2 regions of the Ectopseudomonas khazarica genome follow, and region 2 is predicted to be linked to the other one. Evidence: predicted binding sites of a transcription regulator. Region 2 holds the regulator's gene; the other holds the start of a gene.

Region 1 (15,698 bases), 440 kb from region 2:
CGAGTGGCTGGCCAAGCTCGGCGTCAGCCGCCTCGAGGACCTGATCGGGCGTACCGATCTGCTCGAGGTGCTGCCGGGCGAGACTGCCAAGCAGGGCAACCTGGATCTGTCGCCGCTGCTCGCCAGTGCGCATATCCCGGCCGACAAGCCGCAGTACTGCCAGGTGCCGAAGAACCCGCCGTTCGACGAGGGCCTGCTGGCCGAGAAGATGGTCGAACTGGCCAAGGACGCCATCGTCGGCAAGACGGGCGGCGAGTACGAGCTGAAGATCGGCAACTGCGACCGTTCCATCGGTGCCCGTGTGTCCGGCGAGATCGCCCGTGCCCACGGCAACCAGGGCATGAACGGCGCACCGATCACCTTCCGCTTCAAGGGCACTGCCGGTCAGAGCTTCGGCGTATGGAACGCCGGCGGCCTGAACCTGTGCCTGGAAGGCGACGCCAACGACTACGTGGGCAAGGGCATGACGGGCGGCAAGATCGTCATCACCCCGCCTGCTGGCAGCCCGTTCGCCACCGAGGACAGCGCCATCATTGGCAATACCTGCCTGTACGGCGCCACCGGCGGCAAACTGTTCGCCACCGGCACCGCCGGCGAGCGTTTCGCTGTGCGTAACTCCGGCGCTCATGCCGTGGTGGAAGGCACCGGCGACCATTGCTGCGAATACATGACCGGCGGCTTCGTCTGCGTGCTGGGCAAGACCGGCTACAACTTCGGTTCGGGCATGACCGGCGGCTTCGCCTACGTGCTCGACCTGGACAACGGCTTCTACGACCGCGTCAACCATGAGCTGGTGGAAATCCAGCGCATCAACAACGAGGCGATGGAGGCTTATCGCAGCCACCTGGAAAGCGTATTGGCCGAGTACGTCGCGGAAACCGGCAGTGAGTGGGGCCATAACCTGCTGGAGAACCTGGACGACTACCTGCGCAAGTTCTGGTTGGTCAAGCCGAAAGCGGCCAGCCTGAAGTCGCTGCTGTCCAGCACCCGTGCCAACCCGCAATAAAGCCGCAAGCGGCAAGCCCCACGCTGCAAGTCAGAAGCAGCTCCGGGCTTGCCGATCCAACGTGATCGTCTTGCAGCTTGCAGCTTGAAGCTTGCCGCTGCTGTTATGAGGTAATGCAATGACTGAACGTCTGAACAACGACTTCCAGTTCATCGAAGTCGGGCGCAAAGACCCGAAGAAGAAACTGCTGCGTCAGCGCAAGAAGGAATTCGTCGAGATCTACGACAACTTCAAGCCGGCGCAGGCCTCCGACCAGGCGCATCGCTGCCTGGGCTGCGGCAACCCGTATTGCGAGTGGAAGTGCCCGGTGCACAACTTCATTCCGAACTGGCTCAAGCTGGTATCGGAGGGCAACATCCTCGCGGCGGCCGAACTGAGCCACCAGACCAACACCCTGCCGGAAGTCTGCGGTCGGGTGTGCCCGCAGGACCGTCTGTGCGAGGGCGCCTGTACCCTCAACGACGGTTTCGGCGCGGTGACCATCGGTTCGGTGGAGAAGTACATCACCGACACCGCCTTCGCCATGGGCTGGCGTCCGGACATGTCCAAGGTCAAGCCGACCGGCAAGCGCGTTGCCGTGATCGGTGCCGGCCCGGCCGGTCTGGGTTGTGCCGACGTGCTGGTGCGTAATGGCGTGACCCCGGTGGTGTTCGACAAGAACCCGGAGATCGGTGGCCTGCTGACCTTCGGCATTCCCGAGTTCAAGCTGGAGAAGACCGTACTCAGCCGCCGCCGCGAAGTCTTCAGCGGCATGGGCATCGAGTTCCGTCTGAACACCGAGATCGGCAAGGACGTGACCATGCAGCAACTGCTGGATGAGTACGATGCCGTGTTCATGGGCATGGGCACCTACACCTACATGAAGGGTGGTTTCCCGGGCGAGGACCTGCCGGGCGTCTACGACGCACTGGATTTCCTCATAGCCAACGTCAACCGCAACCTGGGCTTCGAGAAATCGCCGGAAGACTTCATCGACATGAAGGGCAAGCGCGTCGTGGTGCTCGGCGGTGGCGACACCGCGATGGACTGCAACCGCACCTCGATCCGTCAGGGCGCCAAGGCGGTGACCTGCGCCTATCGGCGTGACGAAGAGAACATGCCGGGCTCGCGCAAGGAAGTGAAGAACGCCAAGGAAGAGGGCGTGAAGTTCCTCTTCAACCGCCAACCCATCGCCATCGTCGGTGAGGGCAAGGTGGAAGGCATCAAGGTGGTCGAGACCCGTCTCGGCGAGCCGGATGCCCGTGGTCGCCGCAGCCCCGAGCCGATTCCGGGTTCCGAGGAAGTCATCCCGGCAGAGGCCGTGCTGATCGCCTTCGGTTTCCGTCCGAGCCCGGCCCCCTGGTTCGAGCAGTTCGAGATCCAGACCGACAGCCAGGGCCGCGTCGTGGCGCCCGAGCAGGGTCAGTTCAAGCACCAGACCAGCAACCCGAAGATCTTCGCCGGTGGCGACATGGTGCGCGGTTCGGACCTGGTGGTGACCGCGATCTTCGAAGGCCGCAACGCCGCCGAAGGTATCCTCGACTACCTCGGCGTCTGATTCGCCCGAGATCTGCGCGGCTGCGGTCGGTAGTCGCGCGGGTCGATGGCGAAACTCTCCAGGCGCGAGCGCAGGGTGGTGGGCTTGAGCTCCAGCAACCGCGCCGCCCCCTCCTTACCCGATATCCTGCCCGCACAGGCACTGAGCGCGGCGATCAGGTTGTCACGCATCTGTCTGCGCTGTTCGCCTTGAGTGAGGATGCGTGCTTCCTGCTCCCTCGCTATTGGCGTCAGCGGCTCCACCGGTGCGTCGCTGGGCAGGTCCAGTCGCAGGCGTGTGCCGGGTGAGATGATCACCGCGCGTTCGATCAGGTTTTCCAGTTCGCGGATGTTACCGGGCCAGGAGTAGGCCTGCAGGCGCTGGATATCGGCCAGGCGCAGGCTCGGTTCGGGTCGGTTCAACTGGCGGCAGACGCGGCCGAGGAAGTGCTGGGCGAGCAGCGCGATGTCGTCCGTTCGCTGGCGCAGCGGTGCCGACTCGATGGGGAAGACGTTGAGGCGGAAATACAGGTCTTCACGAAAGCGTCCTGCGCGCACCTCCTGGCGCAGGTCGCGGTTGGTGGCGGCGATCACCCGTACGTCCACCTGGCGTGTGCGGGTATCGCCGACCCGCTCCAGCTGCTGCTCCTGCAGCACGCGCAGCAGTTTGCTCTGCAGTTCCAGCGGAATCTCGCCGACCTCGTCGAGAAACAGCGTGCCGCCATCGGCCAGTTCGAAGCGGCCGACCCGGTCGTTCAGCGCGCCGGTGAACGCGCCACGGATATGGCCGAAGAACTCGCTCTCGAACAGCTCGCGCGGTACCGCGGCGCAATTGACCCGGATCAGCGGCCGGCGGCTGCGCCCGCTGTTGTCGTGAATGGCGCGGGCGATCAGCTCCTTGCCGGTACCCGACTCGCCGCTGATCAGCACGTTGGCGCCGGTCGGGGCGACCAGTTCGATCTGGTGGATGACCTGCTGCATGGCCGCGCTGCGCCCCACCAGGTCGTGTTGTGCATACTCGCCGCGAATCTCCTCCTGCAGGTAGGCGTTCTCCAGCTCCAGGCGCTGCTTGAGCTGCTGCACCTCGCTGAGTGCCTGGCGCAGGCGGCGCTCGGTTTCCAGGCGTTCGCTGATGTCGCGAAACACCACCACGGCGCCGACCAGCTCACCGTCGTCACGCAGCGGCGTGCTGGTGTACTCCACCGGGATGGGCTTGCCGTCCTTGTTCCAGAACACCTCGTCCGCCACCTGGTGCACCTCGCCATCGTTGAACGCGGCATAGATGGGGCAGGTATGGCCATCGTAGGCGCTGCCATCGGGGTGGTGGTGATGGATCAGCTGATGGATGCTGTGCCCGATCAGGTCCTCGGCGCGCCAGCCGAGAATGCGTTCGGCCGCCGGGTTGACGAAGGTGGTCTCGCCGTTGCGATTGACGCCGTAGATGCCTTCGCCGGCGGCTCCGAGGATCAGCTGGTTCTGTCGCTCGAACTGGCGAAAGATGCGTTCCACCCCCTGCCATTCCAGCAGGCCACGGCGCTGATAACGCTCGGCCTCGGCCAGCCCGCGCAGTGCGTCGAGGCGACGGCGCTCCTGAATCAGCAGGCCGAGCAGCGCAACGCCATCGTGCTGCAGGTGGCTGCCGCTGATTTCCACTTCCCGGCGCTCACCGTCCTGACCCAGCAGGCCAAGGCTGTCGCGCCAGGCATGGCCGCGTGCCTGGACCTCCTCGGTGAAGGTCACCAGGGCGCCCAGATCGTGCGCCCAGAGACGGCTGGCGCGTTGTGCCAGCAAGGCGTGCATGGGCCAGCCGAGCAGCTCGCAGCAGGCCGGGTTGGCCTGCAGGATACGGTCGGCGGCCGGGTCGATGAGCAGGCTGGCGCTGTGCATGTGCTGCACCAGCAGGTGGCTGGCGGTCGTCGAGTCAGGCATGGCGTGTTCCGAGGCGGTTGTCTGCTCGAGGTGCAATCAAGCAGCGTGCCATTTGACGACTTGTCGTTTCTGCTGCTGACGATATCTCGTTGATTACGATATTCCGTTGTTCTCGTTATTAGATAAAACGTTTATTTATCAGTAGCTTACGCTGTTTCATGAAGTGGTACAGCTCCTGCAGTGCCTGAGTCGAACCGGCCGAGAGCGGTCATTCCACTCAGCGTCAGCCTCACCAGTTTGGGGCACGCGACAGCAGGAGTAGTCACGATGAGCGTCAACAGCCTGGACGATCCGTTCAGCCCCGATAGTGAGCTGGCCCATGCTGCCGGCTGCGAGTGTCAGCGTTGCGCCCCGAGCGCGGCGGCCTTGCCGGAGAGCAGCGAGCAGATGCTCGACCGCGCCGTGGAAAGTGCCATCGTCCGTGGCGTGTTCGGCCACAACGAATTTTCCCGGCGCAGTTTCATGGGCATGATCGGCGGCGGTGTGGCGGCGGCGATCCTCGGCAGCATGATTCCCCTCGATGCTGTCAAGGCGGCGGTCAAGGACAGCCTCGGGCCCCTGGAGAAGAAGAAGCTGAAGATCGGCTTCGTGCCCATCACTTGCGCCACGCCGATCATCATGGCCGACCCCATGGGCTTCTATGCCAAGTACGGGCTGGAGGTGGAAACGGTCAAGACCGCTGGTTGGGCGGTGGCGCGCGACAAGTCGCTGGCCGGAGAATACGACGCCTCGCACATGCTCTCGCCTATGCCCCTGGCCATCAGCCTGGGCCTGGGCTCGACGCAGACGCCGTTCGTCATGCCGGCGCTGGAGAACGTCAACGGCCAGGCCATCGTGCTGGGCATGCAGCACCAGGACAAGCGTGATCCGAAGCTGTGGAAGGGCATGCGTTTCGGCGTGCCGTTCGAGTATTCGATGCACAACTTCCTGCTGCGCTATTACGTCGCCGAGCATGGCCTGGACCCGGATCGCGACATTCAGATTCGCGTCGTGCCGCCACCGGAGATGGTTGCCAACCTGCGCGCCGGCAATCTCGATGGCTTTCTCTCGCCGGACCCGTTCAACCAGCGCGCGGTGTGGGAGAAGGTCGGCTTCATCCACCTGCTGACCAAGGACCTGTGGCCGGGCCACCCGTGCTGCGCCTTCGCCTGCAGCCAGCAGTTCGCCAGCGACAACCCCAACACCTACGGCGCCCTGCTGCATGCGCTGGTCGATGCCACGCAGTATTCGTCCAGGGCGGAGAACCGCAAGGCAGTGGCCGAGGCGATCTCCACCAAGAACTACCTCAACCAGCCGGTGGCGGTGGTGCAGCAGGTGCTCAGCGGGCGCTTTGCCGATGGTCTGGGCAAGATTCACGACGAGCCCGAGCGGATCGATTTCGATCCGTTCCCCTGGCAGTCGATGGCGGTGTGGATCCTCACTCAGATGAAGCGCTGGGGCTACCTGGAAGGCGACGTGGACTACCGCACCATCGCCGAGCGGGTGTTCCTCGCCGCCGACGCCGGCAAGGTCATGCAAGACCTCGGCCTGCCGGTGCCGGGCGACGCCTACAAGTCCTTCAGCGTGATGGGCAAGCCGTTCGATCCGGCCGACCCGGAGGGCTACCTGTCCAGCTTCGCCCTGCGGAGGTCATGATGAAGGCTTCATTGCCACTGCGCTCGGCGATCATTTCGGTCCTGCTGCTGGTGCTGCTGCTGGGTATCTGGGAGGCGTTGTGCCGGGTGCCGCCCAGCGCCGAGGTGGCGGCCGACGACGAGTACGCGCTGCTCATGGGCGAGGCCGAGCAGCGCGCCAGCGTGCCACCGCCTTCGGTGGTGCTGGCGCATGCCTACGCCGAGCTGAGCCAGCCGTTCTGCGACAACGGGCCGAACGACAAGGGCATAGGTATCCAGCTGGGGCACTCGCTCTATCGGGTGCTGAGCGGCTATCTGCTGGCGGCGCTGGTGGCGATTCCGCTCGGTTTCGTCATCGGCATGTCGCCACTGATGTACCGCGCGCTCAACCCCTTCATCCAGGTCCTGCGACCGATCTCGCCGCTGGCCTGGATGCCGCTGGCGCTGTTCGTGATCAAGGATTCGCAGACCTCGGCGATCTTCGTGATCTTCATCTGCTCGGTATGGCCGATGCTGCTCAACACCGCGTTCGGCGTCGCCGGCGTGCGCCGCGACTGGATCAACGTCGCCCGTACCCATGAACTCGGCCCCTTGCGCACGGCGTTCAGCGTCATCCTGCCCGCCGCGATGCCGACCATCCTCACCGGCATGCGTATCTCCGTGGGTATCGCCTGGCTGGTGATCGTCGCCGCCGAGATGCTCGTCGGCGGCACCGGCATCGGCTACTACGTGTGGAACGAGTGGAACAACCTGGACCTGTCCAGCGTGATCTTCTCGATCCTGATGATCGGCGTGGTGGGCATGCTGCTCGATCTTCTGCTGGGCAGCGTCGCCCGTCTCGTCAGCTATCAGGAGTGATGCCATGTCCCGTTATTTTCTCGATGCGCGGTGCCTGGCCAAGCGCTTCGCGCAACCCGGCACGGAGCCGCTGACGGTGTTCGAGGATGTCAGCTTCGGCCTCGAACAGGGTGAGTTCGTCTGCATCATCGGCCACTCCGGCTGCGGCAAGTCGACCATTCTCAACGCCCTGGCCGGGCTCGACAGCTTCAGCGAAGGCACCCTGGAAATGGCCGGCAAGGAAGTCGCCGGGCCGAGCCTGGAGCGCGGCGTGGTGTTCCAGAACTACAGCCTGCTGCCCTGGCTCAGTGCGCTGGAGAACGTCGAGTTCGGCGTGCGTGCACGCTTCCCTGAGTGGTCCAGGGAGCAACGCCGCGCGCACAGTCGCAAGTACCTGGAGATGGTCGGCCTGGGCGGCTCCGAGGCGCGCAAGCCGGCGCAGTTGTCCGGCGGCATGCGTCAGCGCGTGAGTATCGCCCGCGCCTTCGCCACCCAGCCGCAACTGCTCCTGCTCGACGAGCCGTTCGGCGCGCTGGATGCCCTGACCCGGGGGGTGATCCAGGACGAGCTGATCAAGATCTGGAGTGCCACCCGGCAGACGGTGTTCATGATCACCCACGATGTCGACGAGGCGATCCTGCTCTCCGACCGCATCCTGCTGATGACCAACGGCCCGCAGGCACGCATCGCCGAGTCGGTACGCATCGACTTGCCACGCCCACGGCAGCGCGACCAGGTGATCCACCACCCGGCGTACTACCGCATTCGCAATCACCTCGTGGACTTCCTGGTGAACCGCTCGCACGCATTGCGCGGCTGCACCCTGGCCGACGAGCAGGGCTTCCCGCCTGAGATCAACCCCGCCCTGGAGGAGCCAGCCGCTGCTACCAGGGTCGTACCTCTGACCCCTGTTAAGGAGTTTCACCATGGATAAACAACAGATGCGCAGCACCATCAACGCCGCCAGGGAGCGCCTCGGTCTCGACTGGGCAGCCCTTGGCCAGGGTATCGGCATGTCGCCGGTGTGGGCCACCTCGGCGTGCCTGGGCATGAACAGCATGCCCAAGGCACAGGCCGACGCCCTGTGCGAGATGCTGGAGCTGCCCGAGGAGGTCTCGGCGGCGCTGCAGGCCTTTCCGCACAAGCATTGGGACAAGGCCATTCCCACCGACCCGCTGATCTATCGCTTCTACGAGATGATCAACGTCTACGGTGAGACCATCAAGGAACTGATCCATGAGGAGTTCGGCGACGGCATCATGAGCGCCATCGACTTCAGCATGGACATTTCCCGTGTCGCCGATCCCAAGGGTGACCGCGTGCAGATCGTGCTCAACGGCAAGTTCCTGCCCTACAAGGCCTGGTGAAACGGCGCGGCATATGGTCGCGATGGACGAAAGGCACGGCACCCGCCGTGCCTTTTGTTTTGCGCTCTGCGAAAATGCCCGCACTTTTTTTCCAGGACTCTGCCATGACCGCCCTGAAGAACGACCGTTTCCTGCGCGCCCTGCTCAAGCAACCTGTGGATGTCACGCCGATCTGGATGATGCGCCAGGCCGGCCGCTATCTGCCGGAATACCGCGCGACCCGGGCCAAGGCCGGCGACTTCGTGAGCCTGATGAAGAACCCGGAGCTGGCCTGCGAGGTCACCATCCAGCCGCTGGATCGCTATCCGCAGCTGGACGCGGCGATCCTGTTCTCCGACATCCTCACCATCCCCGATGCGATGGGGCAGGGCCTGTACTTCGAGACCGGCGAAGGTCCGCGTTTCAAGAAGGTGGTCAGCAACCTGGCCGACATCGAGGCGCTGCCGGTCACCGACGCGGAGAAGGACCTTGGCTACGTGATGGACGCTGTGCGCACCATCCGCCGCGAACTCGGTGGTCGGGTGCCGCTGATCGGCTTCTCCGGCAGCCCGTGGACGCTGGCGACCTACATGGTCGAAGGCGGCTCGAGCAAGGATTTCCGCAAGACCAAGGCCATGCTCTACGACAACCCGCAGGCCATGCATGCGCTGCTGGACAAGCTGGCGCAGTCGGTCACTGCCTACCTGAACGGGCAGATCCTGGCGGGGGCGCAGGCGGTGCAGATTTTCGACTCCTGGGGCGGCGCGCTGTCGGCAGCGGCCTATCAGGAGTTCTCCCTGGCCTACATGAAGAAGATCGTCGCTGGCCTGATCCGCGAGCATGAAGATCGCCAGGTCCCGGTGATTCTGTTCACCAAGGGCGGCGGGTTGTGGCTCGAGTCGATGGCCGACAGCGGCGCCGAAGCCCTGGGCCTGGACTGGACCTGCGACATCGGCAGCGCCCGCGCCCGCGTCGGCGCCAAGGTTGCACTGCAGGGCAACATGGACCCGGCGGTGCTCTACGCCAAGCCCGAGGCGATCCGCGCCGAAGTGGCGCGCATCCTGGCGGCCTACGGCGCCGGTAGCGGCCACGTGTTCAACCTCGGCCACGGCATCACCCCGGAAGTCGACCCGGCCCATGCCGGCGCCTTCTTCGAGGCCGTGCACGAGCTGTCGGCGCAGTATCACCAGTAGCACCATGAAAAAGCCCGGCATTGCCGGGCTTTTTCTTAGAAACCTGCGCGGTACTTGCTGTCGACCTTGCGCTTTTCCAGTGTGTACCGAGCAATGTCCATTTGCCCGCTGCCCAGCTGATCGTCCAGTTCCTGCAGCTCTCGCTCGTGCAGTTTGGCGACATGGGCCTTGGTCACGTTGTAGTTGATCGCACGTGCTGCGTCGTAGCCACTGACCGGATCCCAGAGGATGGACAGCGGCCAGAGCAGCAGGTTGACGACGCCATAGCCATATTCGCGCCCATAGAACGAACCACCACCGGGGAGCAGGCCGAGTGCGGCAGCCGCGCCGGGGCTCTTGTCCCGGATGGCCATGCCACGGCTTTCATATGCGTCGAGCTCGGCTTTCTGTACGGAGTTGAGCCCGTTGGCACAGCCGGTGGTGATGGCCAGAAGGCCGCCAATCAAAAGTGTACGCAGGTACTGCATTGCATTTCCTTGTTGTGCATGTTGTCCTGATGCGCCGCTGGCGCGCGCGGAAACTATCACGATTGATGTCATTTGGCCATTATTGTCGTGATTGTCATGAGGTTTGCATAAGCTCTGGAGTCCAGAGCATTCAGGGAGAGCAACGATGCGACGTGTGGTGTTCAACCAGAAAGGGGGCGTGGGCAAGTCCAGCATCGCGTGCAATCTCGCTGCGGTGAGTGCCGCGCAGGGTTATCGGACGTTGCTGATCGACCTCGACGCCCAGGCCAACTCGACCCACTACCTGACCGGGCTGACCGGTGAGGAAATCCCCGTTGGCATTGCCGACTTCTTCAAGCAGACCCTGGCGTCCGGGCCGTTCTCCAAGAAAGGCAAGGTGGACATCTACGAAACCCCCTTCGACAACCTCCATGTGGTCACCGCGACGGCGGAACTGGCGGAGCTGCAGCCCAAGCTGGAGCAGAAGCACAAGATCAACAAGCTGCGCAAACTGCTCGACGAGCTGGCCGAGGATTACGACCACATCTACCTGGATACGCCGCCTGCGCTGAACTTCTACACGGTCTCCGCACTGATCGCGGCTGACCGGGTGCTGATCCCCTTCGACTGCGACAGCTTCTCGCGTAATGCGCTGTACGGCCTGCTGGCCGAGATCGAAGAGCTGCGCGAGGATCACAACGAGGCGCTGGAGGTGGAGGGCATCGTGGTCAATCAGTTCCAGCCGCGCGCCTCGCTGCCGCAGCAACTGCTGGACGAGCTGCTTGCCGAGGGGCTGCCGGTGCTGCCGGTCAACCTGATGAGCTCGGTGAAGATGCGCGAGTCGCACCAGGTGTGCACGCCGCTGATCCATCTGGATGCACGGCACAAGCTGACTCAGCAGTTCGTCGAGCTGCACGACCTGCTCAACCAGGCCTGATCATCCGGCAAAGAGAAGGCGCCCTCGGGCGCCTTTTGTTCATCAGCGCACCACGAACACGTCGCACGGTGCCCTGTGCAGGAAGTGCTGGGCCAGGCTGCCGAGCAGCGCCTGGGAGAAGGCGCTGCGGCCGTGGCTGCCGAGGACCAGCAGCTCGCCGCGGCGACTCTTGATCTGCTCCTGCAGGCTGCGCAGGATGCCGCCCTGCAGCACCTCGTGGCTGAGCGAGGGGCCGCCTGGTGGCAGGCTCTGCGATTCGTCGTGCAGGAGCTGGTCGATCAGGCCGCGCTGTGTCTCGAGTTGCTGTTCGACCTGCTGAGGCGTGCCCTTGTCCGGCTCGAAGACGTGCAGCGCGTGCAGCTCGGCGCCTTCGGGCAGCAGCCGATACGCCTGGCCCAGGGCGCTGCAGGCGCACAGCGAGAAGTCGATGGCGGCCAGTGCTCGCTGGTAGGGGGCGAAGTCATTGCGCGCGACCAGCAGCAGCGGCACGGTGCAGCGGCGGGCGATGCGGTCCAGGCTGGTACCGGAGAAGAAGTCATGGCGCTGGTGATGGCCGCCCAGCACGAGCAGGTCGCAGCCGGTTTCCTGCACCTGCTGCAAGACCACCTCCGAGGGTTTGCCGCTGAGCATGCGCAGCGCGGTCCCGGCTGGCGCGTACTGGGTCAGGCTGCGGTCCAGGGCCTGGCGGGCCTTCTCGTGCTGCTCGCTGCTCTGGCTCGGGTCCAGGACGTGCAGGATGGTCAGGCGGGCATTGTGCTGCTTGGCCAGTTGGGTGGCACGGCACAGGGCCAGGTCGGCGGTGTCGCGTAGGTCGTGGGCGATAAGAATGTGATTGAACATGGTGACGGCTCTCCTGCCGATACCCGTCGGCAATTTTATTGTGCCTGTTCAGATAGCCGCTCTTTTGACCTATGGCAAGGCCGGGAACTGTTACCGATTGCGAATGCCGGTGGCGGCGTCGTTCAGCGTAAACGCAATTGATAGTGGCCGCGACTTTCCGCGACCACTTCTCCGTTGCCGTCGGTCAGTTGCAGTTCCAGCAGGTAGGACGCCTTGCCCTGCTGGTGCGCCTGCTCCTCCAGACCCTGGATTTCCTCGGCCGACAGGCGCGCTTCGACCTGGATGTCTCCGCTGGCCGGGCGCCGGAAACGCAGGTTCATTTCCGTGACGATGGGATAGAAGCGCTGGGTGTCGAAGCTGGTCAGGAACAGGGCTCCGCCCGGGATTTCCGCCAGGGTGAAGAGGGCGCCCGCGTACATGCTGCCGATGTGGTTCTGGTTGCCTTGCAGGGGCATGCGCAGGCGCACGAAGCCGGGCTCCAGAACCTCGGCCTTGAGGCCGCTGCGGTGGACGAAGGCGATCTGTTCTTCGGTCAGCTGACGAGCGATTTCCGTGGGCAGAGGCATGGCGCGACTCCATGGGCGATGATCGCCCCAGCCTAAAGGCTGGACCCTGCCCTGCAATTGACCTCAGCGCCCGAGCGCGTTGACCGAAGCGCTCACAGGCCGTGCTGGCGCAGCCAGGCCAGCAGTTGCGGCAAGGGCATGGCGCCGCTCTGGCGGGCCACTTCCACACCGCCCCTGAACAGGATGAGGCTGGGAATCGAGCGGATGCCCAGCTGGCCGGACAGCTGGGCATTGGCCTCGCTGTCCAGCTTGCCCAGGCGGCAACGTCCTTGCAGCTGCGTCGCGGCCTGCTGGAAGGTGGGGGCGAACGCCTGGCAGGGGCCGCACCAGCTCGCCCAGACATCCACCAGCAGGGGCAGGTCGCCCTTGAGCTGGCTGGCGAAGTTGCCCTGCGTCAGCTCGATGGGCGCTGCCGGCAGCACCTGCGCCTTGCAGCGGCCGCAGCGCGGGCTGTCGTGCAGGCGCTCGCCTGGGATGCGGTTGAGCCCGTTGCAGTGCGGGCAGGGAATCAGCAGGGGATCGGACATGACGGCGACGCTCCAGGGAACATGTCGAGCAGATGGAGTCGCCACCGGCGGATATCAAGTCAGATCGGCGTCAGCGGGAAGAACCAGGGGATGACCACGGTAGCCACGGCCCAGAGCAGCAGATTGAGCGGCACGCCGACCTTCATGAAGTCGGTGAAGCGGTATCCCCCCGCGTTGTAGACGAAGGTGTTGGTCTGATAGCCGATCGGGGTGGCGAAGCTGGCGCTGGCGGCGAACATCACCGCGACCACGAAGGCGCGAGGGTCGACGCCGAGGTGCTGGGCCAGGCCGATGGCGATCGGCGTCACCAGCACGGCGACGGCGTTGTTCGACAGCATCTCGGTGAGGACCGAGGTGAACAGATAGATCACGCTGAGCATCAGCAGGGGGCCGGCCCAGGGCAGCCAGCCCATCACGTTCTCCACCAGCAGCCTGACCAGACCGACCTTGTCCATGGCGATGCTGATGGCCAGCATGCCGAAGATCAGGCTGAGGATCTTCCAGTCCACCGCCTTGTAGGCGTCCTCGACGTCGAGGCAGCGGGTTGCCAGGACGGTGACGGCGCCGATGATCGCCAGGCCCTCGATGGGCATCACGCCGAAGGCGGCCAGCAGCATCACCGCCAGCGTGGCGATGATCGCGATCGGCGCCTTGTCGCGGCGGAAGGCGCGTTCCTGCACGGCGTTGAGGCTGATCAGTTCGCCGTTGTCGGCGAAGCGCTTGATCTGCGCCGGCGTGCCTTCCACCAGCATCACGTCGCCGAACTGCAGCTGGAAGTCGTCGAGGTTGCCCTGCACGTTCTCGTCCTGGCGGTGGATCGCCAGGACCGCGATGCCGTAGCGTGCGGTCAGGTCGAGGTCGCGCATCGGCCGGTGGCTGTAGCGCGAGTTACGCCCGACGATGGCCTCGGCGAGGATCACGTCGTGGCTGCTGATGGTCTCGAAGGCGTCGCCGCGGTTGAAGCTCAGGTGACCGCTTTCACGCAGTTCCACCACGTTCTTCACCTGGCCGTGGAGCATCAGGCGATCGCCGCTGGCCAGCAGGGTGTTGGCGCCCGGCTCGGTCAGCTCCTGTTCGTCGCGAAACAGCTTGAGCACCTGCAGGCCGCTGCCGCCGTTGAGGTTGGCCTCGTGCAGGGTCTTGCCGATCATCGGCGAGTCGTGCGGGACCAGCAGTTCGGTCATGAAGGTGCGTGACAGGTCCGGGCGCAGCTGGCGCGAGAGGGTCTCGCGCTCCGGCAGCAGGCGCCGGCCGATGGTCAGCAGGTAGGCCATGCCGAACGCGGCCATGATCAGCCCGGCGCCCGTGATCTCGAAGATGCCGAAGGGCTCCAGGCCCGCCTTGCGTGCCACGCCGTCGACCAGGATGTTGGTCGAGGTGCCGATCATGGTCAGGGTGCCGCCGAGGATGGTGGCATAGGACAGCGGGATGAGCAGCTTGGATGGCAGGGTGCCGGCGCGCCGCGCCAGGGCGATGGCCACCGGGGTGAGGATGGCCACGACCGGGGTGTTGTTGAGGCAGGCCGAGACCACCAGCGCGGTGACGGTGAGACCGGAAAGCACGCGGATCGGGCTGGTGCCGACCAGATTGCCCAGCCAGTTGCCCAGCGCGTCGATGCAGCCGGTACGTTCCAGGGCGGCGGAGAGCACGAACATGCAGGCGATGGTGACCGGTGCCGAGTTGGACAGCACGCTGAGCACTTCCCCTGGCGTCAGCAACTGGCTGACCAGCAGCGCGGCCACGGCGATGGCGGCGACGATGTCCGGGCTCCACTTTTCCCGCACGAAGGCGTAGAGCACCCAGATCAGCAGGGCGCCGACGAACAGCAGGGGCAGGGAGTCCCAGGGCATGAAAATCCTTGGCAGCGAATCTCGTGTGAGGTATCGGGCACGCACGGGGCGGCCTGGCTGGGCGCCAAGATAGAGGGCTTCTCTTAGATAGTCTAAGAATGTTTGGGCAGATTGATATGCCTTTTCGATTTAACAGATAAGGCGGCCAGCGGGGTTGTCCGGGGCTTCGACAGCCGCTCAGGACGAGCAGCTGATCTCCAGGTGCTTGCCCCACTGCGGCGGGCGCTCGGCGTAGCGCTGCATGTCCGGCTGCTCGTCGAACGGCCGTGACAGCACCGCGTGCAGCTCACGTACCGGGCCGTAGTCGCCTCGTTCGGCGGCCTCGATGGCCTGCTGGGCCAGGTAGTTGCGCAGGATGTACTTGGGGTTGCACGCCTGCATGCGCGCCTGCCGCTCGGCCTGCTCGCCGCCCTCGCGTGCGCAGCGGGCGAGGTAGTCGCCGCCCCAGGCGTCGAAGCCGGCGAGGTCGACGAAGTCCTCGCGCACCACCTGCAGCGCGTCTGCGGGCGCACGCTCCCCCAGGTTGCGGAAGAACAGCGTGTAGTCGGTGGCCTTGCCGGCCTGCATCAGCTGCAGCAGGCGCTGGACCAGCGCCTCGTCATCGTCCTCGGCCCGGGTGAAGCCCAGGCGTCTGCGCATCAGGTCCAGGTAGTGGGCCTGATACAGCGGCAGGAACAGCTCCAGCGTCTCGCGCAGGCGCTCCACGGCGACGAAGGGGGTCAGCGCCTGGGCCAGGGCCGCGAGGTTCCAGTGGGCGATGGGGACCTGGTTGCTGAAGCTGTAGCGGCCACTGTCGTCGGAGTGATTGCAGATGTGCTGGGCATCGAAATCGTCGAGGAAGGCATAGGGGCCGTAGTCGAAGGTGATGCCGAGGATCGACATGTTGTCGGTGTTCATCACCCCGTGGCAGAAGCCGTAGGCCTGCCAGTGGGCGATCATCTGCGCGGTGCGTTCGATCACCTCGCGCAGCATCGCCAGCCAGGGATCGTCCTGTTCCAGGCAGTGCGGGAAGTGGCAGCTCAGCACGTGCTCGCCGAGCATTTTCAGCTGCTCGTGCTGGCGCGTGTAGTAGAAGTACTCGAAGTGACCGAAG
Region 2 (15,698 bases):
GCGCAGGGCCAGCAGCAGCAGGGCCAGCACACCTGCCATCAGGAACAGACCGACACCAATCTCCAGCGTGCGGTTTTGCATCAGAAATCTCCAAACATCAAAGCGGTCAGAATGAAATCCAGCCCCAGCACGGCCAGCGAGGCATAGACAACGGTACGGGTAGTGGCGCGACTGATCCCCTCGGACGTGGGCTCGCAGTCATATCCCTGGAACACGGCGATCCAGGTCACCACGAAGGCGAAGACGATGCTCTTGATCACGCCGTTGAGCACATCGTCATAGAAGGAAACGCTGTTCTGCATGTTGGACCAGAACGAGCCCTCGTAGACTCCCAGCCAGTCGACGGCGACCATGGCCCCGCCCCAGATGCCGACGACACTGAAGATCATCGCCAGCAGCGGCATGGAGATGAAACCGGCCCAGAGGCGCGGGGCGACGATGTACTTGAGCGGATCGACACCGATCATTTCCAGGCTGGACAACTGCTCGGTGGATTTCATGTTGCCGATCTCGGCGGTCAGCGCCGAACCGGCACGTCCGGCGAACAGCAGCGCAGTCACCACCGGGCCAAGCTCACGCAACAGGGTCAGGGCGACCATCTGCCCCACGGCCTGCTCGGAGCCATAGCTGACCAGGATGTTGTAGCCCTGCAGCGCCAGCACCATGCCGATGAAGACGCCGGAGACGACGATGATCGCCAGCGACATCACGCCGACGGCGAACAGCTGCTTGATCAGCAGTTGCATCGGCTTGCCGGCGCGGTTGCGGCCGAACAATGCGCCCACCAGGAACAGCATCGAGCGCCCCAGCGTCGCCACCACATCGATACCCGCACGACCGAACAGACGCAGCCGTTCGAGCGGTGAAATTCTGCGCATCAACCTCTCCCCAACAGATCTTCGCGGTAATCCGGCGCCGGATAATGAAAGGGTACCGGACCATCCGGCGTGCCTTTCATGAACTGCCGGATACGCGGGTTATCCGACTCCATCAGCTCGGCCGGAGTGCCGTGTCCCAGCACCTGCGCATCACCGACGACATAGAGGTAGTCGGCAATGCTGGCGGTTTCCGCAAGGTCGTGAGAGACCACCACGCTGGTGATTCCCAGCGCGTCATTGAGCAGGCGGATCAGGCGCACCAGCACGCCCATGGCGATGGGGTCCTGGCCGACGAAGGGCTCGTCGTACAGCAGTATCTGCGGGTCCAGCGCAATGGCACGCGCCAGGGCCACACGGCGCTTCATGCCGCCGGACAGCTCGTCCGGCATCAGCTCCAGCGCGCCACGCAGGCCGACGGCCTGCAGCTTCATCAGCACGATGTCGCGGATCATCTCTTCGGGCAGCTTGGTGTGCACGCGCAACGGAAAGGCGACGTTCTCGAAGACATCGAGGTCGGTGAACAGCGCGCCACTCTGGAACAGCACGCCCATCTGCTTGCGCATGTCGAACAGCTCATCGCGCGACAGCTTCGGCAGACTGACGCCCGCGACGCGGACATCACCGGCGGACGGACGCAACTCGGCGGCGATCAGCCGCAGCAGCGTGGTCTTGCCGCAACCGGACGGCCCCATGATGCCGGTGACCTTGCCGCGCGGTATGCGGATATCGACCGTGTCGAAGATCGACCGCGCGCCACGCTTGAAGCTGACGCCCTGCAACTCGATCGCATACTCGTGCTCGGCGCTCATCTGAACTCCTTGAAAAACTGGCCTTCCTGGCAGACGCCATCTCTCACCCGATGGGACACACCTGCAAGATGGCCGAAATGGCCGCGGACTATAGCATTTGCTGGAGTTGCCGCCCAATAGCGGCGCGCGCCAGCGTTCAGACTTGCGACAGCTTCGATACTAAGCACACTCAGCAAAGGTGAGCGCTGCAAGCTTTTCCGTTTATAATCCTCGTCTTTTTCGCCCGAAGCTTCGTTCAGCATGAACCAGACCCGCGACCTGATTGACTCCGCGCAGCGCACCATTCGCCTCGAGATCGAAGCAGTACAGGAACTTTTGCCTCGTATCGACGCAGATTTCGTCAAGGCCTGCGAGCTGATCCTGGACTGCAAGGGCCGCGTGGTCGTGGTCGGCATGGGCAAGTCCGGGCACATCGGCAACAAGATCGCCGCCACCCTGGCCAGCACCGGCACCACGGCGTTCTTCGTCCATCCGGCCGAGGCCAGCCACGGCGACATGGGCATGATTACCCGCGATGACATCGTCCTGGCCCTGTCCAACTCCGGCTCCACGGCGGAGATCGTCACGCTGCTGCCGCTGATCAAGCGTCTCGGCATTCGCCTGATCAGCATGACCGGCAACCCGAACTCGCCGCTGGCCCAGGCCGCCGAGGTCAATCTCGATGCCAGCGTCTCGCAGGAAGCCTGCCCGCTGAACCTGGCACCGACGTCCTCGACCACCGCCAGCCTGGTACTCGGCGACGCCCTGGCCATCGCCCTGCTGGAAGCTCGCGGCTTCACCGCCGAAGACTTCGCCTTCTCCCACCCGGGCGGCGCACTTGGCCGCCGCCTGCTGCTGAAAGTGGAGAACGTCATGCACAAGGGCGACGCACTGCCCTGCGTGCAACGCGGCACCAGCCTGCGTGACGCACTGCTGGAAATGACCCAGAAAGGCCTGGGCATGACCGTGGTACTGGAGAACGACGGCCGCCTGGCTGGCATCTTCACCGATGGCGACCTGCGTCGCACGCTGGACAAGGGCATCGACGTGCGCCAGGCGCTGATCGATGAGGTGATGACCCCGCATGGAAAGACCGCCCGCGCAGAGATGCTCGCGGCAGAGGCCCTGAAGATCATGGAAGACCACAAGATCAATGCTCTGGTCGTCGTCGACGACCAGGACAACCCGGTCGGCGCATTGAACATGCACGACCTGCTGCGCGCGGGGGTGATGTGATGAACGACCTGCTGCAGCGAGCACGCGCCGTCAAGCTGGCGATCTTCGACGTCGATGGCGTACTCACCGACGGCCGCCTGTACTTCCTCGAAGACGGCAGCGAGTTCAAGACCTTCAACACCCTCGACGGCCACGGCATCAAGATGCTCATCGGCTCGGGCGTGCGCACCGCCATCATCAGCGGGCGCAAGACCCCGGTGGTCGAGCGCCGCGCCAACAACCTCGGCATCCAGCACCTGTTCCAGGGCCGTGAAGACAAGCTCGTCGTTCTCGACGGCCTGCTCGCCGAACTCGGCCTAGACTACGAGCAGGTCGCCTACCTGGGCGATGACCTGCCGGACCTGCCAGTCATCCGTCGCGTCGGCCTGGGCATGGCCGTGGCCAGCGCGGACGGCTTCGTGCGCCAGCACGCCCACGGCGTGACCCAGGCGTGCGGCGGGGCAGGCGCCGCCCGGGAATTCTGCGAACTGATCATGCGTGCCCAGGGCACGCTGGATGCGGCCCAAGCCGCCTACCTGTGAGCCAAGCATGCCGCGTCAAGCCTTCAACACTCTGATTTTCGCCCTGATCGCAGCCGTCGTGGCCGCCCTCGGGTACTGGAACATCGCCCCGGAAACCCCACACCGACCTCAGCAGGCCGGCAACGACGACGCCATCGACTTCTACGTACTGGGTGCACGCACCGTGCAGTACCAGGATGACGGCAAGCTGCACTACCGCATGACCGCGGAGAAGCTCGAGCACGTCAAGAGCACTGACATCACCCTGGTCGACACCCCCAAACTGGACCTCTACCGCGGCACCGAACTGCCCTGGAAGGTCACCAGCCAGCGCGCCGAGGTCTCCCCCGGCGGCACCGAGGTGGAGCTGATCGACGATGTGCGCATCGCGCGCACCGATGCCAAGAACCGCCCGACCATCATCACCAGCAGCCGCATGACCGTAATTCCCGACAAGGAATATGCGCAGACCAAGCAAGCCGTTAGAATCGTCGCGGCCAATGGGGTGACCACGGCACAAGGAATGAAAGCGTACTTGAATGACGGCAGGATGATCCTGCAGTCCAACGTAAGAGGCCAGCATGAGGTTCGTTAACACCCTCCCCCTGATTCTCAGCCTCAGCGCCGCATTGGGAAGCGCGGCCGCCTGGGCTCTGCCATCGGATCGCGACCAGCCGATCCGCATCCAGGCCGACACGGCCGAATTGGATGACAAGCAGGGCGTCGCAGTCTATCGCGGCGATGTGATCATCACTCAGGGCACCCTGAAGATCACCGGCGACACCGTCACCATCACCCAGACCGCCAGCGGTGACATCGACGTGTTCACTTCGGTGGGCAACCTCGCCTACTACGAACAGAAGCCGGATGTGGACAAGGACATCGTCAAGGCCTACGGCAAGACGATCCAGTACTTCGCCAGCAACGAACGTATCGTGCTGATCGATCAGGCCAAGGTGATCCAGGAAGGCAATACCTTCGAGGGCGAGAAGATCGTCTACGACACCCGCCGCCAGATCGTCAACGCAGGCCGCGCCACTGGCAGCAATGTCAGCACGCCGCGCCCACGCATCGACATGGTCATCCAACCGAAGAACAAACCCGCGGATCAGGCACAGCAGTAATGGCCATTCTCAAAGCCCAACATCTGGCGAAAAGCTACAAGAGCCGCCAGGTCGTGCGCGACGTCAGCATGAGCATCGAAAGCGGGCAGATCGTCGGCCTGCTGGGCCCCAACGGTGCCGGCAAGACCACCTGTTTCTACATGATCGTCGGCCTGGTACGCGCCGATCAGGGTCGCGTGCTGATCGACGACGTCGACGTCAGCCATCAACCCATGCACGGCCGTGCTCGCGCCGGCATCGGCTACCTGCCGCAGGAAGCCTCGATCTTCCGCAAGCTCTCGGTAGCCGACAACATCATGGCTATCCTCGAGACCCGCAAGGATCTCGACCGCGCTGGACGTCAGGCCGAACTGGAAAGCCTGCTGCAGGAATTCCACATCCATCACATCGCCGACAGCCTGGGCATGAGCCTGTCCGGTGGCGAACGGCGTCGCGTGGAGATCGCCCGAGCCCTGGCCACCAACCCGAAGTTCATCCTGCTCGACGAACCCTTTGCCGGCGTCGACCCGATCTCGGTAGGTGACATCAAGCAGATCATCCATCACCTCAAGGCCAAGGGCATCGGCATCCTGATCACCGATCACAATGTGCGCGAGACCCTGGACATCTGCGAGACCGCCTACATCGTCAACGACGGCCAGCTGATCGCCGAAGGCAACGCCGAGACCATCCTCGCCAACCAGACGGTGAAAGAGGTGTATCTGGGCCACGAGTTCCGCCTGTAGGGCGCAGGCTATTTCGCTACAGAAATATTGCACCCCCTAGGCAAGAACGAGAAATTCAGGCATATAATTTGCTTCCTGGCGGCGCTTCGGCGCCCTGATGTGGAAGGCGTAACTCGCCAGTAAATTAAGGTCTGCAATGAAACCATCGCTAGTCCTCAAGATGGGCCAGCAGCTGACGATGACACCGCAGCTGCAACAGGCTATCCGCCTCCTCCAACTGTCGACCCTGGACCTGCAACAGGAAATCCAGGAGGCACTGGAATCCAACCCCATGCTCGAGCGCCAGGAAGACGGCGACGACTTCGACAACAGCGACCCCATGGCCGACGGCGCGGAAAGCGCCGCCCCCACCCCCAGCAAGGAAGACAGCTACCAGGAATCCACCCCGACGGTGGACAGCCTGGAAGAAGGCGAGTGGGCAGAGCGCATTCCCAATGAACTGCCGGTCGACACGGCCTGGGAAGACGTCTACCAGACCAGCGCCAGCAGCCTGCCGAGCAACGACGATGACGAGTGGGACTTCACCACCCGTACCTCCAGCGGCGAGAGCCTGCAGAGCCACCTGCTCTGGCAGCTGAACCTGGCGCCCATGTCCGACAAGGACCGCCTGATCGCCGCCACCCTGATCGACTGCATCAACAACGACGGCTACCTCGAAGAAACCCTCGAAGAAGTCACCGAGTCCTTCGACCCTGAACTCGACATCGAGCAAGACGAAGTCGAGGTCGTCCTGCATCGCATCCAGCAGTTCGAACCGGCCGGCATTGGCGCGCGCGACCTGCGCGAGTGCCTGCTGCTGCAACTGCGCCAGCTGCCTGCCGGCACGCCATGGCTGAGCGAGACGCAGCGTGTGGTCAGTGACTTCCTCGAAGTGCTCGGCAGCCGCGACTACGCCCAGCTGATGCGGCGCACCAAGCTCAAGGAAGACGAACTGCGCCAGGTCATCGACCTGATCCAGCGCCTCAATCCGCGCCCCGGCTCGCAGATCGAATCCAGCGAGCCGGAATACGTGGTACCGGACGTGATCGTGCGCAAGCACAATGATCGCTGGCTGGTGGAGCTCAACCAGGAAGCCATGCCACGCCTGCGCGTCAACGCGCAGTACGCGGGCTTCGTCAAGCGAGCCGACTCCAGCGCCGACAACACCTTCATGCGCAACCAGTTGCAGGAAGCGCGCTGGTTCATCAAGAGCCTGCAAAGCCGCAACGAAACGCTGATGAAGGTGGCCACGCAGATCGTCGAGCACCAGCGCGGTTTCCTCGACTACGGCGACGAGGCGATGAAACCGCTGGTCCTGCACGACATCGCCGAAGCGGTCGGCATGCACGAGTCGACCATCTCGCGCGTGACCACGCAGAAGTTCATGCACACCCCGCGTGGCATTTACGAGCTGAAATACTTCTTCTCCAGCCACGTCAGCACCTCCGAAGGGGGCGAATGCTCGTCCACCGCGATCCGCGCAATCATCAAGAAACTGGTCGCGGCAGAAAACGCGAAAAAGCCGTTGAGTGACAGCAAGATCGCTGGTTTACTGGAGGCACAAGGCATCCAAGTCGCCCGTCGGACGGTCGCCAAGTATCGCGAGTCCCTCGGCATAGCGCCCTCCAGTGAGCGCAAGCGACTGATGTAGGCCAGATCGATTGGAGGCCTGGGCCTCCAAGCCAACGTGTTCCGGTGGCGGGTCGCACGAGACCCGTCTCTTACACAAGGCAACAAGGAGAAAGCGGTATGCAAGTCAACATCAGTGGACATCAGCTGGATGTGACCGACGCCCTGCGTGACTATATCGGCGAGAAACTGGGCCGACTGGAACGCCACTTCGACAAGATCACCAACGTTCAGGTGACCATGGAGGTCGAGAAACTCAAGCAGAAGATTGAGGCGACTCTGCACGTTGCAGGCGGCGAAGTGGTCGCCAACGCCGAACATCAGGACATGTACGCAGCCATCGACCTGTTGGCCGACAAACTTGACCGTCAACTTATCAAGCACAAGGAAAAGCAGCTCGACCGCCTGCAAGGCGCCACGGCCCGCTGACATTCCCCATCCATGATCCGACTTGAAAACATCCTGACCCCCGGCCGTTCCCTGGTGAACGTGCCGGGCGGCAGCAAGAAACGCGTGCTCGAACAGATCGCCAACCTGGTCGCCCGCGATCTTCCCGACCTGGATGCCCAGGACATTTTCGAAAGCCTGATTGCCCGCGAGAAACTCGGCTCGACCGGTTTCGGCAACGGCATCGCCATTCCTCACTGTCGCCTGGCTGGCTGCAGTGAAGCGATCAGCGCCGTGCTGCATCTGGACACCGCAGTGGACTTCGACGCCATCGACGGCGCCCCGGTCGACTTGCTGTTCGTACTGCTAGTGCCGGAAGCCGCAACCGACGCTCACCTCGAGCTGCTACGCCAGATCGCCAGCATGCTCGACCGCGGCGACGTACGTGAACGTCTGCGCCATGCCTCAAGCGGCGAAGACCTTTACCAAGTGGTCGTGGACACTCAGAACGGTCAATAAGCATGCGCCTGATCATCGTCAGCGGTCGCTCGGGCTCGGGCAAGAGCACCGCCCTCGATGTCCTTGAGGACAACGGCTTCTATTGCATCGACAACCTGCCAGCCGGCCTCCTGCCTGATCTCGCGGAACGCTTTCTGCCGCACAGCGACATGCTCCTGCCACAGGTCGCGGTATCCATCGATGCACGTAACCTGCTGAGCCAGCTCAAGCGTTTTCCCGAACTGCTCGACGAAGTGCGCCAGCGCAACATTCGCTGCGACGTGCTCTATCTCGATGCCGAAGACGACACCCTGCTCAAGCGCTTCTCGGAAACCCGCCGGCGCCACCCGCTGACCAATGACAACCGCTCGCTGGCCGAGGCGATCGCCTACGAAAGCCAGTTGCTGGCTCCGATCACCGATCGCGCCGACCTGAAAATCGACACTACACGCCTGAACCTGTACCAGTTGCGCGACGCCCTCAAGCTCCGCCTGCTGGGCCAGGCACAAACTGGCACGGCATTTCTGGTCGAGTCCTTCGGCTTCAAGCGCGGCATGCCGGTAGACGCCGACCTGGTGTTCGACGCCCGCTGCCTGCCCAATCCCTACTGGAAACCCGAATTACGCGACTACTCCGGCCTCGACCAGCCCGTGATCGACTACCTGGCGGCGCAACCGGAAGTGGAAGAAATGTATCAGGACATTCTCGTCTATCTGGACAAGTGGCTGCCCCGCTTCGCCGCCAGCAACCGGGCCTACGTGACCGTCGCCATCGGCTGCACCGGCGGTCACCACCGTTCGGTCTACCTGGCCAGCCGCCTGAGCCAGGCACTGAAAGAGAAACTGAAGAACGTCCAGGTGCGTCACCGCGACCTCAGCTAAGGAGCCCCGCCGCGATGCCAGCACGCGATATCACCATCATCAACAAGCTCGGCCTGCACGCACGTGCTGCGGCCAAGTTCGTTGGCGTGGCCACGACCTACCCCTGCCAGGTGCGCATTGGCAGAAGCCCGGAGAGCCTGGTCGATGGCAAGAGCATCATGGCCGTGATGATGCTCGCGGCCGGCAAGGGCACCGATGTGCACCTGTCGACCGAAGGCGAACAGGAGCTGCAAGCGATGGAAGCCCTGGTCGGCCTGATCGAGAACTACTTCGAGGAAGGCGAGTAAGGCCGCGACCAGTTGCACCCGGCTCTTCAGTTCTAGGCCAGGGCGGTATCCAGCACCATCATCAGGCAGAAGCCCATCGCCAGCGCCAGACTGGCATCGCCGCGATAACCGTTGCCGTGCGACTCGGGAATGACTTCGTGAGTCACAGCGACCAGCATGGCCCCCGCAGCCAGCGCCAACCCCCAAGGCAACAGTAACTGCGACAGGCTCACCACCCAGGCGCAGAGCACCGCGAACAGCGGCTCGACCAGCCCGGACGCCGCGCCGATCAGCACCGCCCTCCCCCGCCCCATACCGGCACTGGCCAGCACCAGAGCGACGATCAGTCCCTCCGGCACGTCCTGCAGGGCGATACCAATCACCAGGCCCTCGGCGCCGCTCAGTCCGGCCCCGACAGCCACACCGACAGCCATGCCTTCCGGCACGTTGTGCAGCATGATGGCGATGACGAACAGCAGCACGCCCGGCGTCAGACCGGCCTGGGTATCCGGCAGGCACTGCCGCGTGTCCAGCAAACGCGCCAAACCGAGCAACCCAGCCGCGCCCAGCAACAGGCCAGCACTGCCCAGCGCGCCAGCCGACCAGGGGCCGAACCCTTGCGTGCGCGCCACGTCCAGCGCCGGTATCAACAGAGAGAACACTGCCGCCGCAAGCATGACACCGGCACCGAAGCCGAGCAGACGGTCACGCCAGCGCTGGGACAACTCGCGCATGAACAATACCGGCAGCGCGCCTGACGCCGTGCCGAGAGCGCACAACAGCCCGCCCTGCAAGGCATCCATCAAGCGCGGCTGCGCGTGCGGATCGAGCAGTGCGGTCGACTGGATGAACAGCAGCAACGCACCGCTGAACAGGATGGCCCCACCCAGCAGATAACGCAGTACTCGTCCGTTGGCGGCTGCCGAGGGGCTCAGCAAGGTTCGCCGCAGCATCACCAGGCGCATCCTCAGCTCGACGCCCGTCGGAATCGACTCGCCACTTCCGCCCAGTCGATGACGTTGTAGAAGGCACCAATGTATTCCGGCCGGCGGTTCTGGTAACGCAGGTAGTAGGCGTGCTCCCAGACGTCCAGCCCGAGAATCGGCGTGTTGCCGTGCATCAGCGGACTGTCCTGATTGGCGCTGCTCTCGACCAGCAACCTGCGCTGCGGCGTCACGCTGAGCCAGGCCCAGCCACTGCCGAAACGACTCAGCGCCGCTTGCGTGAAGGCCTCCTTGAATGCCGCGAAACCACCCAGTTCGGTATCGATCGCCAACGCCAGTTCCCCCTCGGGCACGCCGCCTCCGCTGGGTGACATCACCTGCCAGAACAGGCTGTGATTGGCGTGGCCACCCCCCTGATTGATCACCGCGCCCTGCAGGCTCTGCGGCAGCTCGCTGACCTGACGCAGCAAGTGCTCGACGTCCTGCTCGGCGTACGCCGTACCTTGCAGCGCCGCGTTGAGGTTGTTGATATAGGTCTGATGATGCTTGGTGTGGTGAATCTCCATGGTCTGCGCATCGATATGCGGTTCCAGGGCATCGTAGGCGTAGGCGAGCGGCGGAAGCTGATAAGGCATTGACGTCATCCTTCAGTGACAGTGACGGCCATTGCAGGCCAGGTGCTGCTGGCGCCTGCTCGGCGCCCCCAGCAAGCGGTCGGTACGCGGGAATGCGCCGTGCTCGGCGATGAACTGCAAGAGTTCGATGTAGGTACGCCGGCTGTGATGCATGGCGATATCCCGCAGCGCCTGGGGCTGCTGCGCGTCGCTCAGGGTCTGCAACAGGCGCTCATGGCTGGCACAGAGGTTCTCCGCCGCCTCCTCCGGCTGGCCCAGCGTCAGATGCAGATCGGCCAGGTTGTGGTGCGAGATCACGAACGCGGCCACTGCCATGTTGTGCTCGTGCCAACGCCCGAACAGCACCTGAGCCTCGGCCAGGGCTTGCAGATAGAGTTCACGGGCCTGCACCCAGTCGCCGTCCCGAAAGCAGCGGTTGCCCGCTTCGATGATGTGTTTCCAGTGCTCCATGGTTACCTCCCGGCTGCTCGCCAGTGGATTTACAGACCGCCTGCGGTGAGTTTCTCCGGGTCGAGCAGATGCTCGAGTTGCTGACGGCTCAGCTCGGTGTGCTCCAGCGCCACATCGATGATCGGCCGCTGTTCGCGGTAGGCCTGCTTGGCGATCTCCGCGGCCTTGAGGTAGCCGATCAGCGGGTTGAGCGCGGTAACCAGAATCGGGTTGCGCTCCAGCGCTTCCCTGAGCTTCGGCTGGTTGACCTTGAAGCTGCTGATCGCCCGGTCGGCCAGCAGGCGGCTGGCATTGCTCAGCAACTGCATGCTCGACAGCAGGTTGTCGGCCACCAGCGGCAGCATCACGTTGAGCTCGAAGTTGCCGGACTGGCCGGCGATGGCGATGGCCGCGTCGTTGCCGATCACCTGCGCCGCCACCATCGCGGTCGCTTCCGGGATCACCGGATTGACCTTGCCCGGCATGATCGAAGAGCCAGGCTGCAAGGCCTCCAGCTCGATCTCGGCCAGGCCGGCCAGAGGCCCCGAATTCATCCAGCGCAGGTCGTTGGCGATCTTCATCAACGACACCGCTACCGTCTTCAGCTGACCGGAGACGGCAACGGCGGTGTCCTGCGAACCGATCAGGGCGAAGAAGTTGGTGCCGGTGGTGAAAGGCAGACCACTCAGGGTGCTCAGCTCCTGGCAGAACTGCTCGGCAAAGCGCGGGTGCGCGTTGACCCCGGTGCCCACCGCCGTACCGCCCTGGGCCAGCGCCTGCAGGGAGGGTTGCAGATGACGCAGGTGCTCGATATTGGCCTGGATCTGCTGCGCCCAGCCGTCGAGCACCTGGCTCATGCGCACCGGCATGGCGTCCATCAAATGGGTCCGCCCGGTCTTCACGTAAGGGCGCACTTCCAGCGACTTCTCGCACAGCGCCTGCAGCAGGTGGCCAAGCGCCGGCAGCAGGCGCTCATGCAGCTCGATGGCGGCGCTGACGTGAATGGTCGTGGGAATGATGTCATTGCTGCTCTGCCCGCAATTGACGTGATCGTTGGCACTGACCGCATCGCCCAGCAGGTCGCTGGCCAGGGTGGCGATCACCTCGTTGGCGTTCATGTTGGAGCTGGTGCCAGAGCCGGTCTGGAACACGTCCACCGGGAAATGCGCCATGAAATCGCTGTCGAGCAGTTGCTGGCAGGCGCTGACAATGGCATCGCCCATCGGCGCATCGAGCTGCTGCAACTCGACGTTGGCCCGCGCCGCAGCCGCCTTGGCCAGGATCAGCGCACACACGAAAGCGGCCGGCATACGTTGCCCGGAGATCGGGAAGTTGTTCACCGCGCGCTGCGTCTGTGCGCCATAGAGCGCGCCACCGGGTACGGCCAACTCCCCCATGCTGTCGCGTTCGATACGGGTGCTAGCAGTCATTTCAAGCATGGGATGGTCCCTCAGCTGATTCGTCGTAGGAAAGCGATGGCGCCAGGCGCAGGTGGGCCAGGCGGCTGCGCAATGCATCCAGGCGCAGCAGGCGGCGGCGATCACTGGCGAGCATCTGCAGGGCGTAGAGGGGGCGCCAGGCACGGTCCAGGCACTGGCTGCGCCAATGCCAGGGCAATGCCGGATCGGCAGCGCTGTCGAGCAGCAACTGCGCCAGGTGCCACCACATCCGCCAGGCGTCCAGGCGCCCCTGCGCGACCAGCTGACGCCCCTGCGCCTCGTGGAAATCGAACAGGCGCGGGTCGTCCGGCAGCAGCGCGCAGCGAATGCGCAGCCCTTGCCAGTGCCAGCAGTCGAGACAGAGCGAGGAGTAGGGATTGTGCATAGAGGCCCACCAGATTACGTAATGATATTTATTCCCATTCTCATGAGATAATCAACACGCAATCCGTGTGGGCTTCGCTGCGCACCGTGCAGCGGGCGCGCAACGAGAAAGGCCGACGCGGCGGTCGGCCTGGGGATCAGCTGCCGGCGACCGTCATCCGCTCGATCAGTACCGAGCCGGTGCAGATGTTGCCACGGCGCTCCAGATCGCTGCCGACCGCGACGATCTGGGCGAACATGTCGCGCAGATTGCCGGCGATGGTGACTTCCTGCACCGGGAACTGGATCTCGCCGTTCTCGATCCAGAAACCGGCGGCGCCACGCGAATAATCGCCGGTCACCAGGTTGAGCCCCTGCCCCATCAGCTCGGTCACGAGCAGCCCGCGCCCCATGCGCCGGATCAGCGCCTGCTGGTCTTCGTCGCCATGAGTGACGAACAGGTTGTGCACGCCCCCCGAGTTGGCCGTGCTGGGCAGGCCCAGCTTGCGGCCGGAGTAGGTGCCGAGCACGTAGGACACCAGCTCGCCCTTGTCCACGAACGGCTTGGCATAGGTGGCCAGGCCATCGCCATCGAACGCGGCGCTGCCGAGCGCTCGCGGCAGATGCGGACGCTCGTCGAGGCTCAGCCACTCGGGGAACAGGCGCTGGCCGAGCGCCCCTTCCAGGAAGGACGAGTGACGATAGAGGTTGCCACCGGAGATGGCTGCCAGCAGGTGACTGAACAGCCCCCCGGCGAGCTCCGCAGCGAACAGCACCGGCACTTCGCATGTCGGCACGGGGCGTGCGCCCAGGCGGCTGACGGCACGTTGTGCCGCGCGCTGGCCAATACCGGCGGCGTCGGCCAGCAACTCGCCCTGGCGGTTGACGTCATACCAGTAGTCACGCTGCATCTGCCCTTCGCCCTCGGCGATCATCACGCAGCTCAGGCTGTGCCGGGTGCTGGCGTAACCGCCGATGAAGCCATGGCTGTTGCCGTACACGCGGCAACCCTGATGGGTGTTGAGGCTGGTGCCATCGGCGTTGCGGATGCGCGGGTCAGCAGCGAAGGCCGCCGCTTCGCACGCCAGCGCCTGCTCCACCGCCTGCTCCGGGCTGATCGCCCAGGGGTGATAGAGGTCCAGTTCCGGCAACTCGCGCGCCATCAGCGCCGCGTCGGCCAGGCCGGCGCATTCGTCTTCGGATGCGTGCCTGGCGATCGCCAGCGCCGCCGCCACCGTCTCGCGAACGGCGTCGAGACCGGTCGCCGAGGTACTGGCCGAGCCCTTGCGCTGGCCGACGTACAGGGTGATGCCGAAGCCCTGGTCGCGGTTGAACTCCACGGTTTCCACTTCGCGCTGACGCACCGTGGTCGACAGTCCCTGGCCGATCGAGACCGCCACTTCGCACGCACTGGCACCCTGGCGCGCCGCCTCGGCAAGAATGCTCTCGACCTGCTGCTGCAGCTCTGGCAAGGCCTGCGGCCCGATCTGTTCTAACTCACTCATAACGACTCCTAAAAAGCAGCTTCAAGCTACAAGCTCCTCGCTACAAGAAAAACGCCGAACCCGTTTTTCGCTTGAAGCTTGAAGCTCGCAGCTGCTGTTATCATGGCGGCGTTTCCATCTGGACCCGCCCCATGTCTGATTCTTTCGACGACTTCTCCCTGGAGAAGAGCAAATCCCAGGTCAAGCGCGAACTGCATGCCCTGCAGGAACTCGGCGAGCGACTGACCACGCTCAAACCCGACCTGCTGGCCAAGATGCCGCTGACCGACGCCCTGCGCCGGGCACTGGCCGAAGCGCCGAAGCATACGGCCAACGCGGCGCGCAAACGCCACATCCAGTTCCTCGGCAAGCTGATGCGTGAACAGGATGTCGAGGCGATCCTCGCCATGATCGACCAGGTGGACACTTCCACCCGTGAATACAACGAGCGCTTTCACGCCCTCGAGCGCTGGCGCGACCGCCTGATCGGCGAAGGCGACAGCGCCCTGGAAAGCTTTTTCGAGCTCTACCCCGACGCGGACCGCCAGCACCTGCGCAGCCTGATACGTCATGCCCAGCACGAGGCCGCGCGCAACAAACCGCCGGCGGCCGCACGCAAGGTGTTCAAGTACATCCGTGAACTCGACGAGATCCAGCGCGGCCTGCGCTGACCTCGCACCCTCTAGGCACCGGTACCGCCGACCGTGATCGCATCGATCTTCAGCGTCGGCTGACCAACGCCTACCGGCACCGACTGGCCGTCCTTGCCACAGGTGCCGACACCGCTGTCCAGGGCCAGGTCGTTGCCGACCATGGACACGCGGCTCATGGCTTCCGGCCCATTGCCGATCAAGGTGGCGCCCTTGACCGGCGCAGTGATCTTGCCGTCCTCGATCAGGTAGGCCTCGCTGGTGGAGAACACGAACTTGCCACTGGTGATGTCCACCTGGCCACCGCCCAGGTTGGCGCAATAGATGCCCTTCTTCACCGAACGGATGATTTCTTCCGGATCGCTCTCGCCAGCCAGCATGTAGGTGTTGGTCATGCGCGGCATCGGCAGATGCGCGTAGGACTCGCGCCGGCCGTTACCGGTGGCGGCGACGCCCATCAGGCGGGCGTTGAGCTTGTCCTGCATGTAGCCCTTGAGCACGCCGTTCTCGATCAGCGTGGTGCACTGTGTCGGCGTGCCTTCGTCATCGACGCTGAGCGAGCCGCGACGTTCGGCCAGGGTGCCGTCGTCGACGATGGTGCACAGGCTGGACGCGACCTTATCGCCCACCTTGCCGCTGTACGCCGAGCTGCCCTTGCGGTTGAAATCGCCTTCCAGGCCATGGCCTACCGCTTCATGCAGCAGCACGCCCGACCAGCCCGCGCCCATCACCACCGGCAAGGTCCCGGCAGGCGCGGCAACGGCTTCCAGGTTGACCAGCGCCTGGCGCAGCGCTTCACGGGCATAGCCCATGGCGCGATCCTCGCTGAGGAAATAGCGGTAGTCGGTGCGTCCGCCACCGCC

Evidence for each region. The regulator sigma-54, encoded in region 2, starts transcription at its own class of promoters, with help from an activator protein. The targets are predictions, from matches to a motif close to ANTGGCATNNANNTTGCTNT.
Region 1: the regulator sigma-54 is predicted to act here: its motif matches at 4,484-4,503, upstream of JLK41_RS02645 (sigma 54-interacting transcriptional regulator).

Annotation. Positions count from the first base shown of each region.
Region 1 covers NZ_CP068551.1:566,168-581,865, forward strand. Annotated here, with positions in the region: gene gltB (glutamate synthase large subunit) at 1-1,006, shown strand, start outside; gene JLK41_RS02640 (FAD-dependent oxidoreductase) at 1,125-2,543, shown strand; gene JLK41_RS02645 (sigma 54-interacting transcriptional regulator) at 2,528-4,450, opposite strand; gene JLK41_RS02650 (CmpA/NrtA family ABC transporter substrate-binding protein) at 4,718-6,085, shown strand; gene ntrB (nitrate ABC transporter permease) at 6,085-6,921, shown strand; gene JLK41_RS02660 (ABC transporter ATP-binding protein) at 6,926-7,834, shown strand; gene cynS (cyanase) at 7,827-8,267, shown strand; gene hemE (uroporphyrinogen decarboxylase) at 8,372-9,439, shown strand; gene JLK41_RS02675 (hypothetical protein) at 9,475-9,906, opposite strand; gene JLK41_RS02680 (ParA family protein) at 10,052-10,822, shown strand; gene JLK41_RS02685 (universal stress protein) at 10,865-11,662, opposite strand; gene JLK41_RS02690 (PaaI family thioesterase) at 11,785-12,228, opposite strand; gene trxC (thioredoxin TrxC) at 12,321-12,755, opposite strand; gene JLK41_RS02700 (SLC13 family permease) at 12,815-14,605, opposite strand; gene selO (protein adenylyltransferase SelO) at 14,783-15,698, opposite strand, start outside.
Region 2 covers NZ_CP068551.1:1,001,246-1,016,943, reverse strand. Annotated here, with positions in the region: gene mlaD (outer membrane lipid asymmetry maintenance protein MlaD) at 1-81, opposite strand, end outside; gene mlaE (lipid asymmetry maintenance ABC transporter permease subunit MlaE) at 81-878, opposite strand; gene JLK41_RS04605 (ATP-binding cassette domain-containing protein) at 878-1,687, opposite strand; gene JLK41_RS04600 (hypothetical protein) at 1,684-1,929, opposite strand; gene JLK41_RS04595 (KpsF/GutQ family sugar-phosphate isomerase) at 1,928-2,902, shown strand; gene JLK41_RS04590 (KdsC family phosphatase) at 2,902-3,423, shown strand; gene lptC (LPS export ABC transporter periplasmic protein LptC) at 3,431-3,997, shown strand; gene lptA (lipopolysaccharide transport periplasmic protein LptA) at 3,984-4,526, shown strand; gene lptB (LPS export ABC transporter ATP-binding protein) at 4,526-5,251, shown strand; gene JLK41_RS04570 (RNA polymerase factor sigma-54) at 5,388-6,881, shown strand; gene hpf (ribosome hibernation-promoting factor, HPF/YfiA family) at 6,980-7,288, shown strand; gene ptsN (PTS IIA-like nitrogen regulatory protein PtsN) at 7,301-7,765, shown strand; gene rapZ (RNase adapter RapZ) at 7,768-8,625, shown strand; gene JLK41_RS04550 (HPr family phosphocarrier protein) at 8,640-8,912, shown strand; gene JLK41_RS04545 (ZIP family metal transporter) at 8,945-9,844, opposite strand; gene JLK41_RS04540 (superoxide dismutase) at 9,859-10,470, opposite strand; gene JLK41_RS04535 (tetratricopeptide repeat protein) at 10,483-10,920, opposite strand; gene fumC (class II fumarate hydratase FumC) at 10,950-12,329, opposite strand; gene JLK41_RS04525 (hypothetical protein) at 12,331-12,723, opposite strand; gene pmbA (metalloprotease PmbA) at 12,860-14,206, opposite strand; gene yjgA (ribosome biogenesis factor YjgA) at 14,338-14,856, shown strand; gene tldD (metalloprotease TldD) at 14,868-15,698, opposite strand, start outside.